Regions from separate parts of the Aminobacter sp. NyZ550 genome, predicted to be linked through region 1. Evidence: riboswitches for the same ligand, from Rfam matches in the RefSeq annotation. Region 1 holds a riboswitch; each other region holds the start of a gene.
The links. Region 1 has a riboswitch for cobalamin ahead of N7E70_RS26485 ((2Fe-2S) ferredoxin domain-containing protein). Riboswitches for the same ligand answer to the same signal wherever they lie in the genome.
Positions count from the first base shown of each region.

Region 2: linked by a shared signal. The riboswitch ahead of N7E70_RS00935 (aromatic ring-hydroxylating oxygenase subunit alpha) and the one ahead of N7E70_RS26485 ((2Fe-2S) ferredoxin domain-containing protein) in region 1 are both predicted to bind cobalamin.
Region 3: linked by a shared signal. The riboswitch ahead of N7E70_RS00960 (ribonucleoside-diphosphate reductase subunit alpha) and the one ahead of N7E70_RS26485 ((2Fe-2S) ferredoxin domain-containing protein) in region 1 are both predicted to bind cobalamin.

Region 1 is NZ_CP114190.1:5,337,665-5,341,709, forward strand. Features, by position in the region: gene N7E70_RS26475 (cupin domain-containing protein) at 48-404, opposite strand; gene N7E70_RS26480 (hypothetical protein) at 572-916, shown strand; cobalamin riboswitch at 1,814-2,006, shown strand; gene N7E70_RS26485 ((2Fe-2S) ferredoxin domain-containing protein) at 2,122-2,901, shown strand; gene N7E70_RS26490 (hypothetical protein) at 3,198-3,590, shown strand.
Region 2 is NZ_CP114190.1:184,900-188,944, forward strand. Features, by position in the region: gene N7E70_RS00930 (hybrid-cluster NAD(P)-dependent oxidoreductase) at 1-769, opposite strand, end outside; gene N7E70_RS00935 (aromatic ring-hydroxylating oxygenase subunit alpha) at 792-2,039, opposite strand; cobalamin riboswitch at 2,158-2,364, opposite strand; gene metH (methionine synthase) at 2,452-4,045, opposite strand, start outside.
Region 3 is NZ_CP114190.1:193,993-198,037, forward strand. Features, by position in the region: gene N7E70_RS00960 (ribonucleoside-diphosphate reductase subunit alpha) at 1-2,302, opposite strand, end outside; cobalamin riboswitch at 2,413-2,624, opposite strand; gene N7E70_RS00965 (peptidase domain-containing ABC transporter) at 2,699-4,045, opposite strand, start outside.

The DNA.
Region 1 (4,045 bases):
TTCTTCGACAGCCGATGGAGATATCCCCGCCGGTTGCGCGGTGTTTCCTACGATCCCAGCGTAACGACGAAGTGCTTCGTCACCGGCTCGATGATCTTCCAGGTGCCCCTGAAATCCGCTTCCACGACGAACGCGTCGCCCGGCCCAACCTCGACGGGCGCGCCGCCATCCGGCGTGATGATGATGCGACCCGAGATCATGTGGACGAACTCGTAGTCGGTGTAGCTGGCGTGGTAGGTGCCTGGCGTGGCCTGCCACGTTCCCGACAGCACCTTGCCATCCCCGGTCGTATGCTGGACGGCCGTTTTCATCGTCGGCTTTCCGTCGACCACCACCCATCCCGGTAGGTCGTTGGAATCTGCACCTTCCGGCTGGCCAAATTTGAGGATTGTTTTGTTCGCCATGGCATTCTCCTCCCTTAAGACACCCCTGCATAGCCGACGCCCTCAATTCAGGCAACTTTGTTTCCTTATGATAAAGAGGCATATTCCTATGTTGGTGTTCTTCCGCCGCCCCTTGCGGAATCAGCCCTGTCTGTGTTGATGGACGGATGTTTAGCAAGGACTCATAGATGAAGGCCAGACTGCTCGCTGCGGTGACGATGCTCGCAGTTGCCGGCTGTGCATCCCAGCCCGCCGACTATGCCACCACACTCTCTGCCAAGGATTCCAAATGGCGGTCAGCGGACTGCACGAAAGCTCGAGCTGAGGCGGCGAACTACGCAGCGCAAGAGAAAGAAACCCTGAGCGTATCGGCAGGGCTGCTGCTTGGCCCATACGGGCTCGGCATCGCCATGGCCGGCAAGGAGCATCGCGCCAAGATGCGCAAGAAATTCGCCCGGGACATGCATCTGAAATGCTCGAGCAAGCCCCTTCCTGCCAGCCTGGCGAGCAGCGCGGACACCGCGAAGCGGTAACTTCGGTCCTCACTGCCAACGGCGCGCATGTGCGGCAAGCTCGTCGCGCGCCTGCTCCAACGCCTTCGGCGAAGCGTTCGCCCACGCGGTGAGCCGCCGCCGCGCACATCATCGACACCTCCGATCCTCGCCTGTGGCTGTCGCGATTGCATGCCGGGCCACATTGGTGGGGTGCCCACGAAAACAGGCCAAAGCTGCTCTGCAATCATTCTGGCGACCCGCCTGGTGGCCGTTCCCAGCGTCTTCACGTTGGCGGTAACTCACGACACTCGCCGGTGTCCTGGCAACGCACCGGTGGACGGCCGCTCAGATTGCCCTGAACGGGCTCGACGCCGCTTGCGATCCAGCCGCTCTACACGAGAAGTTGAACGACCGCGCCGTCCGCTCGCTGGCGTTGGTTGACCTTACGTTAGGAACCTCTAAACGACCTACAGGCTCACCTCGTCCTTACCCCACCTTGGACCACCCGAGCTTAGCGCCCGCCCTGCCCCCCCCCAATCAATGGGCGGGCGCGTCCCCTCGCACATCCGATGTCGCGCAGACAAGCTTATCAGCCGCGGACGCCTTCACATCGCAACTGCGAGCTTCCCGCTTCATATCGACGCCGGTTGCCGATTTTCATGTCGATATGCCTCGGGCAGGCGCCGTTCGCCTTGTGCGGTTTGCACAGAAGGCAGCCGGCCCTGGCATTCCTGGGCTTATTCCGCTTGGGGTGCATGTCCATCTCCGGTCTCTACCAATGCGCCCCGATGGCGCACGGTCATGATCGGAAGGGCTGCTTGGCAATCGTCGTCCATCGCTGGACCATGTCCAGCAACGCCAAGCGATCGCAAGGCAGCGCATTGCTGGCCTAGGTACGTGTCCATCGACAACCCTTGACTTGCGTCTGCCCGCATATAGCTTGCCGCGCGGTTATGGTTCTTCTGCTTTCGGGCGGAAGCTAAGAGGGAATTCGGTGCGAAACCGAAGCTGCCCCGCAACTGTAAGCGGTGAGCCGCATTGCCGATTGTGTCACTGGCCGACGGCCGGGAAGGCAGGCAATGAGCCGAGACCCGCGAGCCAGGAGACCTGCCTGACCGAGTGATGTTCCGTGGGCGGGGTGTACCACCGGAGCGCAGGTTCGTGCAGGCGGCGCTATCGGCCATCGCCTTCCACCAACATGCGTTGCGACAATCCCGACCGCAGTCAGGCCAGGGATCGATCGTTTGCACAATACAGAAGTTGAGACCGCGCAGTCCCAGGCCAGACGTGCCATCGTGCTCGTCGCCAAGTCGGCCTTTGCTGCCGCGCCCTACAGGCAGATGCAGCAGCTCTGTGATCTCGCCGCGGCGTTGCCCGGCGTCGATCACACCAGCTTCGGCTTCACCGAACAAGGCACGCCGTCGCTGCGCGAGGCGCTTGCGGCACTTCGCCAGCAGGATTTCTCCGATATCCTCATCCTGCCGCTTATGCTGCCGATCGAGCCCAGCTTCAATGCCTGGCTCACCAAGTCGCTGCGCCGGTGGCAGACCGAGGACGCGGCACCTTGGCCGACGGTGCGCATCGCGCGGGGCCTCGCCGAAAGCCCGCTGCTGGCTGCAATGATGGCCGACCTCGTCACCGGTGCCGACGCGACGCCGCCCATCCCGCCGCTCGACAGGCTGGCGCCAGAGGGCTCGCTCGTGCCGGCGCAGAAACGCCGCGTGCTGGTCTGCCAGGGCGGCCCGTGCAATGCCGCCGGCGCGGACCTGATCTGGGGCCACCTGCGCAACCAGCAGGACCGCCAGAAGCTGCGCGTGACCGGCGACGGCACGATGAGCGCCAAATCGACCTGCCTTGGCCCCTGTAACCTGGCACCGGTGCTGCAGGTCTTTCCCGAAGGCACCTATTACGGCGGGGTCACCGAGGCCGCCGTCGACCGCATAGTCACCGAACATCTGCTCGGCGGCGCGGTGGTCGACGACTTTGCCTATCACCCCACCGGCCGCAAGCAGGTGCTGCGGTGAAGGCCCATTGAAAACAAGGGGGATCGTGTCGTTCCGCCACCACCTGCTTTTTGCCCCTGCCTTTTATCGGCCTGGACAGCGACATGCTGTTCTGCCGTGAACCTGATCTGGCACTGGAAGTTGCTGCGGCCGCCCTTCGGCTCCGTCGACGTCAAGGGCATGCGCACATATGGCCGCGACGACCGATCCTCGGGACGGTTATTGGCAGGCGCCGTCCCGGACCTTGGGCGTCAACTACGACCTGGTGCCAATGATCGAGACCACCGTCGACAAGGCTGGGGTCAAAGCGAGCTACGATGGCGGCCTCGTCGTGGTTCGGCGAGAAGACCGTATCCTCGGCTACTCGGCTATTTCGAGCGTTCGGTGGCAGCAAAGCTCGCGCCCAATGTCAGCCATCGTGTCGAGGCGGGCCACGGCGCGTTTCCGCCCGGGGAAGCGAGCTGTGGGACAGTTCGCAGGCCTGCCTGTCGCTGGCCATACCGGGCAGCGGCCTGACGATGCGCACCTTGTCGGCACCGCACAACTTTCCGCACCACCTGTTCGACCCGATTCCGGCCGAACAGCAACGCTTGCCGTTGTCGATCGTCAACTATCACGACGTCTTTACCAGGCACGGCGCGCAATCCGCTGCTCAACGTAACGGCGGATGTTCCCGCCGATATCCGCCACTGGCTGGAAGCCAAGGCTGAAACGCGCAGCAGCGGCAGCGGCGCCTGGGGTCGTCGGGCACAGGTCCGATGGGCTGACACAGCCTGTTGCGATCCACGTCAATCCATCGATCTAATTGACCCAAGGGAAACATCAGCGACTATTGCGCAGGGCTAGATCAGTTCAGTGGGCGGTGGCAGTCATGGCAATTCAAGTATCCTATTCGCGGCGTGATGTCCGCGAAGAGTTGATGCGTCGGCGCGAGACTTACATCGCGGCGCAGAGATCTCTGTCACCGCCTTCGCCGCGGGGATATGGCAACATGGAATGCGTCCATTGTCATAATCGCTTCATCGGCGTCACCGCTGCCGCCTGGAAGTTCGGCCTCTGCGACGACTGCCTGCATCACGACTGATTGTCCAGCCGGCGCAGCTCCCTTTGCGGGAGTTCCAGCGCCTGGATCGACTGCTGTGGAACTTCCGTGTCCGCGGCGTCC
Region 2 (4,045 bases), 350 kb from region 1:
GTGCGGCAAAGCTTTCCTGATGGTAGCGGGACATGTCGAAGCCGGAAGACTCGAGCATGCCGCGCACGGCGCGCATGAAGGGATCTGGGCCGCAGCAGAACACCTCACGCTCGCGGAAGTCGGGCGACAGCAACGGCAGTCGCACCGCATCGATGCGGCCCATATGGCCGAACCAGCCTTCGCGGCTCGACCGCTCCTCGATCATGAAACCGAGCGACAGTCCGGGCATGTGTGCGCCCAGCAGTTCGAGCTCCTTCCGGAAGATGATTTCTTCCGGACGGCGCGCGCAGTTGACGAAGGCAACGTCCGTCCACGGCGCGCAGTCGTTTAGCCAGCGCAGCATCGACATCATCGGCGTGATGCCGGACCCGGCCGAGACGAACAGATATTTGGCGGCCGGATGCTGGTGCAGCGAGAAGTCGCCTGAAGGGCCATAGGCCTTGATGCGGACGCCCGGCTTCAGATGGTCGAACATCCAGCGTGTGCCGACGCTGCCCGCCTGCGCCTTGACGGTGACGGCGATGGAGAACGGCCGCGACGGGCTGGACGACAGGGTGTAGGTGCGCATGACGGGTGCTGGTTCGGCCGGCAGTTCGAGCGTCACGAACTGGCCCGGCTTGTAGCGGAACCAGGTCTGGTTGTCGGAGCGGAAGGTGAAGGTCCTAACGTCGGGCGCCTCGTCAGTGACGCCGATGACCTCCAGCACCTGGAGCCGGTCGTTCCAGGGCGCCATTTCGTCGAGGTTGCGGTAAAGGCCAAGCTCGGTCATCGCGTTCATGCCCTTCTCCCGGTCAGGCGACGTTGCGCAGGACCGGCTTGCCGCCGTCGGCCAGCCGCGGTTCGATGAAGCCGACGTACCATTCGATGAACTGCATGACGCCGCCCTCGTGTTCCTCCGAATAAGGCCCGGGCTCGTAGGCCGGCGATTTGATGCCGAAGGCATTTTCCTCGACGATGCGGCGGTCCTGGTCGTTGGTCTCGGTCCAGACATGGGTCAGTTCGGCCAGGTCGTAGTCGACGCCTTCGACGGCATCCTTGTGAACCAGCCATTTGGTGGTGACGGCCGTTTCCGTGGCGCTGATCGGCAGCACGCGGAAGGTGACGGCATGGTCGCCGAGCACATGGTTCCAGGTTGTCGGATAATGATAGAGCAGCAGCGTGCCGATCCTGTCGGCCGAGACGCTGTCGGAGAGGTTTTTCCGCACTGCGCGCTTGCCCGACATGGTGTAGCTCACCGCGTCACGCAGCAGTGGCGCGCGTGTCGCCCTGTACTGGCCGCCGGCATCGATGCGGAACTTGCTCGGCAACCCCACCGCCTCGCACTTTGCCCAGTGCGCCAGCATTTCGGGATCGCTTTCGGCGCCATTGACGCCGGTAACGTTCGGCGCCTCGGGAAAGGTCTTGCACAGCTCAGGGTGATTGCCGGCGCAGTGGTAACACTCGCGGTTGTTTTCCCAGACCAGCTTCCAGTTTCCCTCCTCGACGATTGTGCTTTCGAAGGCGACCTTGGCTTCGCGCAGCCGGTGCGGCAGCAGGTACGGCTCGACCATGGCCCGCAACGGCGCGAAGTCGGCGGGCTCGTCGGCGAGGCAGATGAAGATGTAGCCGCCGACGGATTCGCAGGCGACCGGCTTCAGGCCGAACTGGCTCTTGTCGAAGCCTTCCGCCATCTGGCGCGCGAACAGCAGGCGGCCGTCGAGTTCGTAGGTCCACTGGTGATAGGGGCAGACGAGCTTTGCCGCGGTGCCCTTTTCTGTCGTGCAGACGCGGCTGCCGCGGTGGCGACAGGAATTGTGGAAGGCGCGCAGCTCACCCTTCTGGTCGCGGACGAGCACGACGGGATAGTCGCCGACCTGGACGGTGAAGAAGCTGCCCGGCTTGGCCAGTTCGCAGTCATGGCCGACAAACAGCCAGTCGCGGTACCAGATCAGCTCAAGGTCGAGCCGATAGAAATCCGGGTCGGTGTAAAAGGGCTGTGCCAGGCTGAATCCGTCGCGGCGTCCGCGCAGCAGCTTCAGCATTTCGTTCTTCGCATCCATGTCCTGTCCTCGCACCAAGGACTGAACGGGTGGCTTGATTTGGGAAGAACGCCAGCCGGCGGACGCAGAGGTCCGTGCAGCAACGATCCGCCTCTTGACCGCCCACCGCGATCAGTCGAGTTCTGTCAGGTTCAAGGCTGGTTTCCGGGCTTCGGAGCTGTCCTTTCGGACTGTCTCGACACCTTCCCAGGCCGGCTTGCCCAGTGGTCTCCCGTCGAAACAATAACTCCGCCACCGTTGCGGGGGCAGCGCCGGCTTCTCACCGGCTTCCCAATTCTCCGCTTCGTCTCACACTCGAAGCAGCACCTTGAACATGACCGGATCAGACCACGGATTGGTGGCCGGGCACGAGCATGAAAACGACATGGGCTCAGCGCAAAGGCGACAGAGCCCATGTGATGTCATCGTGTTGCTATTCGGCCGCTTCGGCGAACGATGCCGGCACATAGTTGAGGATCGGCCCGAGCCAGCGCTCGACCTCGGCGACGGTCATGCCCTTGCGCCGCGCATAATCCTCGACCTGGTCGCGCTCGACCTTGGCGACGCCGAAATAATAACTCTCGGGGTGGGCGAGATAGATGCCGGAGACCGACGAGCCCGGCCACATCGCCATGCTTTCGGTGAGGCTGACGCCGGCGGTTTTCTCGGCATCGAGCAGGCGGAACAAGGTCACCTTTTCGGTGTGGTCGGGCTGGGCGGGATAGCCCGGCGCCGGACGGATGCCGCGATAGGGCTCGCCGATCAGGTCGTCGGGCGCGAGGTCTTCATCAGGCGCGTAGCCCCAGAACTCCTTGCGCACCTTCTCGTGCATGCGTTCAGCGAAGGCCTCTGCGAAACGGTCGGCCAGCGCCTTGACCATGATCGAGGAGTAGTCGTCATTGGCGCGTTCGAAGCGCTCGGCGATCGCCACTTCCTCGATGCCTGCAGTGACCACGAAGCCGCCGAGATAATCCGGCTTGCCGCCGTCGGCGGGAGCGATGAAGTCGGCCAGTGCGACATTGGCCTTGCCGTCGCGCTTGGTCAGCTGCTGGCGCAGGGTGAAGAAGGTGGCAAGCTCCTCGCTGCGTGCCTCGTCGGTGAACAGCCTGACGTCGTCGCCGACCGAATTGGCCGGCCAGAAGCCGATGACGGCCTTGGGCGCGAACCACTTCTCGTCGATGATCTTGCGCAGCATCGCCTGCGCGTCGTCGAATAGCTGGCGCGCCGCGGCGCCCTGCTTCTCGTCCTCGAGGATCTTGGGGTAACGGCCCTTGAGTTCCCAGGTCTGGAAGAACGGCGTCCAGTCGATGTAGCGGGCGAGTTCGGCCAGGTCCCAGGCTTCGAACACCCTGGTGCCGAGGAAGGTTGGCTTCGGCGGCGCATAAGATGACCAGTCGACCTTGTGCGCATTGGCACGCGCCTTGGCCAACGGCAATCGCTGCTTGTCAGCTTCGGCGCGGTGATGGGCGTCGGCGACCTTCTGGTATTCGGCCTGCACCTGTTCAACGTAGCCGCCCTTGGCCTCAGGGGACAGCAGGTTGGACACCACGCCAACAGCGCGGCTGGCATCGGTGACGTAGATTGTCTGGCCGGCGCTGTAGCGCGGATGGATCTTCACCGCGGTGTGGACACGACTCGTGGTGGCGCCGCCGATCAGCAGCGGAATGTCGAACCCCTCGCGCTCCATTTCGGCGGCGACATGCGCCATTTCGTCGAGCGAGGGCGTGATCAGGCCGGACAGGCCAATGATGTCGACCTTCTCGTCTTTGGCAACCTGGAGGATCTTGGTTGCCGGCACCATGACGCCGAGATCGATGATCTCGTAGTTGTTGCAGGCCAGCACGACGCCGACGATGTTCTTGCCGATGTCATGGACGTCGCCCTTCACCGTCGCCATCAGAATCTTGCCGGCAGTCTGGCGTTCGCCATTGTCGATCCCATTGGCGGCGTTGGCCGCCTTCTCCGCCTCCATATGTGGCAGCAAGCCGGCCACCGCCTGCTTCATGACACGGGCCGACTTGACGACC
Region 3 (4,045 bases), 360 kb from region 1:
CGATCGCCATGGTGTTGGAGTTGCGCATACCTGTCTTCCTGACGCGCTTGCGCAAGGCATCCCAGTCGAGCGTCGAGGCGCCGTCCATGTCGACACCGGGGCGCGCCTTGGCCAAGAGGTCGATGGAATCGATCGGCAGGATGCCCTTCGACCACAGCGAACCGTCAAAGCTCGGATAACGCCCGCGTTCGGCGGCAAGGTCGCAGGACGCCGAAATCGCGTTGTAGGAGATCGCCTCCATGCTGGCGTCGGCGAAGGCCACGGCAGCGTCTGACGCATAGGGGATCTTCAGCGCCTGAAGTGCATCCTGGAAACCCATCAGGCCGAGGCCGACAGGACGATGCTGCAGGTTGGAGCGCCTGGCTTCGGGGATGGTGTAGAAATTGATGTCGATGACATTGTCGAGCATGCGCATCGCCGTCTTCACGGTGCGCGCCAGACGGTCGATGTCGAGCCCCTCGGCTGCGATATGATTGGCAAGATTGACCGAACCGAGATTGCAGACGGCGACCTCGTCCTTCGAAGTGTTGAGGGTGATCTCGGTGCACAGGTTCGACGAGTGGACGACGCCGATATGGCCCTGCGGCGAGCGGATGTTGCATGGGTCCTTGAAGGTGATCCAGGGATGGCCTGTTTCGAACAGCATGGTCAGCATCTTGCGCCAGAGGTCCAGCGCCCTGACCGTGCGGAACACCTTGATCCCGCCCGCCGAAGCCTTGGCTTCGTAGGCCTCGTAGGCCGCCTTGAACGCCGTGCCGTAGAGGTCGTGCAGGTCGGGCGTCTCATCAGGCGAAAACAGCGTCCATTCGCCATCGGCCTCGACGCGTTCCATGAACAGGTCCGGCACCCAGTTGGCGGTGTTCATGTCGTGGGTGCGGCGGCGGTCGTCGCCGGTGTTCTTCCGGAGGTCGAGGAACTCCTCGATATCGACGTGCCAAGTCTCGAGATAGGCGCAGACCGCACCCTTGCGCTTGCCGCCCTGGTTGACGGCGATCGCCGTGTCGTTGGCCACCTTGAGGAACGGCACCACGCCCTGGCTCTCGCCATTGGTGCCCTTGATGTGGGCGCCGAGGCCGCGCACCGAGGTCCAGTCATTGCCGAGCCCGCCGGAATATTTGGCCAACAACGCATTGTCCTTCACCGCCTTGAAGATGCCGTCGAGATCGTCGGCGACAGTGGTGAGGAAACAGGACGACAATTGCGGGCGCAGCGTGCCGGAGTTGAACAGCGTTGGCGTCGAGGCCATGAAATCGAAGGACGACAAAAGATCATAGAACTCGATGGCGCGGCTCTCGCGGTCGATCTCGCGGCCTGCCAGGCCCATCGCCACGCGCATGAAAAAGGCCTGCGGCAGTTCGAAACGCTTGTCTTTGCTGTGCAGGAAATAGCGGTCATAGAGCGTCTGCAGACCCAGATACTGGAACTGCAGGTCGCGCTCGGGCTTCAGCGCGGCACTGAGCCTGGCAAGGTCGAAACGGCCAAGTTCGGGGTCGATCAATTCGGCCTTGATGCCGGTGGCGACGAAGGCGGGGAAATAGGTGGCATAGCGCTCGGTCATTTCGGCCTGGGTGGCCTGCTCAGACCTGGCCGAGACGAAGCTCAGTGCCTCGCGCCGCAACCGGTCTAGCAACAACCGGGCGCTGACGAAGGCGTAGTTCGGTTCGGTTTCGACAAGCGTACGGGCGGCCAGGATCGGCGCCAGCGAAAGCTCGTCGACGGTGATGCCGTCATAGAGATTGCGCCTTGTCTCGGCCAGGATCGCATCCGCTGAGACGGCCTCGAGCCCGCTGCAGGCCTCGTCGACAATGCGTGCCAGTCGCGTCTCGTTCAGCGGTGCCAGGCTGCCGTCATCGGCCTTGACCTGGAGCGGCGGTGCGGCGACCTCGACCGACGTGACCTTGGCGGCAGCGCGTTCGCGGGCACGTTCCTCGCGGTAGAGCACATAGGCGCGGGCGACCTTGTGATGCTCGGAGCGCATCAGCGCCAGTTCGACCTGGTCCTGGATTTCCTCGATATGGAAGGTGCGGCCGCTATCTGCCCGCCTGGTCAGCGCGGCGAACACCTGGCCGGCCAGTTCCTCGACGACGTCGTGGACGCGGCGCGAACCGGCGGCCACCGAACCCTCGGTGGCGAGAAATGCCTTGGTCAGCGCCATAGTGATCTTGGTCGCGTCGAACGGCGTCACCGCGCCGTTGCGCCGGATGACACGGTAGCCAGGTTCGGACGCGGTCTTGGAACCCTGGCTGAGAGCGGACGGAACGCTGTCGGTTCCGCTGGATTGAAGTGTGGAGGTCGCCGGCATCATCTTCCCCGATGGTTTGGGGGCGAAGGGCCTTGGGCGGACGCATGACGGATTTCAGCCGGCGCAAGCCGGCGGAACGCAAGCGCACCACCGGACACCCCGCCCGTGGACGTTCAGACTCGATCGCGGCAGGTCTCCTGGCTCGCAGGTCATTGCCGCTGTCTGGCCTTCCCAGCGCCCATTGGCGCCAGTGGCACTACGCGACAGCAACTCACTGCTTACAGTTGCGGGGGCAGCGCCGGCATTGCGAAATCGCGCACCGGCTTCCCTCTTAGCTCCCGAGCTGGAATCAACTCGGAAGACCACGATGTCTACATGTAGTATGACTGCCCGGTGTCGTGTCAACAGGTGGAAGAATCATTTCCACCTCATCGACCGATCAACGCCGGCGGCCGATCAATCCCTGACGTAGTCGCGCCACAGCGCCTGATAGACCGGGCATTCGGCATTCAGAGCCTCATGGCTGCCCGTGCCGACGATTCTGCCGTCGTCGAGCACGACGATCATGTCGGCCGAACGCGCCGAGAACAGATGGTGCGTGACGATGATGACGAGGCGGTCGCGGCCGAAGGCCAGCAGCTCACGCTCGAGCGCCATCGCCGATTCGGCGTCGAGCGCCGAAGTAGGTTCGTCGAAAACGGCGATGTGCGGATCGCGCAGCACGGCGCGCGAAATCGCCAGGCGCTGGCGCTGGTCGCCGGAGAGGTTCTGCCCTGCCTGCACCAGTTCGGTGTCGATGCCTTTGGGCAGGCCGGCGGTGAACTTGTCGGCGGAGGAAAACGCCAGCGCCTTGTCGATCTCGTCGTCGCGAAGCGGGCGCGGCAGCGACGCCTGAAGGTTCTCGCGGATGGTACCCGAAAACAGCGACGTCTCCTGGTCGACAACACCGATGCGGCCGCGCAGCCAGCGCGGATTGTAGGCGCGGACGTCGATGCCGCCGATTGCCACCTTGCCGGCATGATCGCGCTCCAGTCCCAAAAGCACGCGCAGCAGGCTGGACTTGCCGGAGCCATTGCGGCCGACGATCGCCACGACGCCCGTCGCCGGCAGCACCAGGCTGACACCGTTGAGTGCCGCAGCCGTCGCCTCGGGATAGCGGAAGGTCAGATCCTCGACCGTGATCGGGCCGAAATCAGCAGCACGCAGCGCCGGGGCAACGATGGCGCGCTCCGGCTGGCGCTTGAGGAAAGCCGCGAGGGCCGAGACGGTGGCGCTCACCGAATGGAACTGGATCAGGATGCCGGCACTGGTCAGCATCGGCATGGTCGCTCGGGTGACGAGCAGCTGCAGCGCAAGCAGGCCACCGATCGTGAGATCGCCGCGCAGGATGCGCCAGCAGCCGACGAGGACGACGAGCAGCGTCAGGATCTCGCTCAGCAGGCCAAGCGTGAACGAATAGGAGTGCGAGAGGTCGAGTATGTGCCAGCGCGCCTTGATGGCTTCGGCCGACTTCGCGGACCAGCGCCCGATGAAGAAGCGCTCAACCGCATTCGACTTGATGCCGCGGATGTTGCCTACCGTTTCAGCGGCCGCCCCCTGCAGAGCGCCGTTGAGGCGGAACGAGCTGCGGCTCGCCTCGCCCAGCTGGGCATTGGTCTTGCGGGCAAAGGCGGCGAAGATCAGGGCAACGACAAAGGCCAGCAGGCAGATGAGATAGTCGTAGTACAGCGCCACGGCGAACGAGACGGCAGCACCCAACATGGTGAGGAAGAAATTCGGCGCAGCGCTCAGCATGAAGGTGGC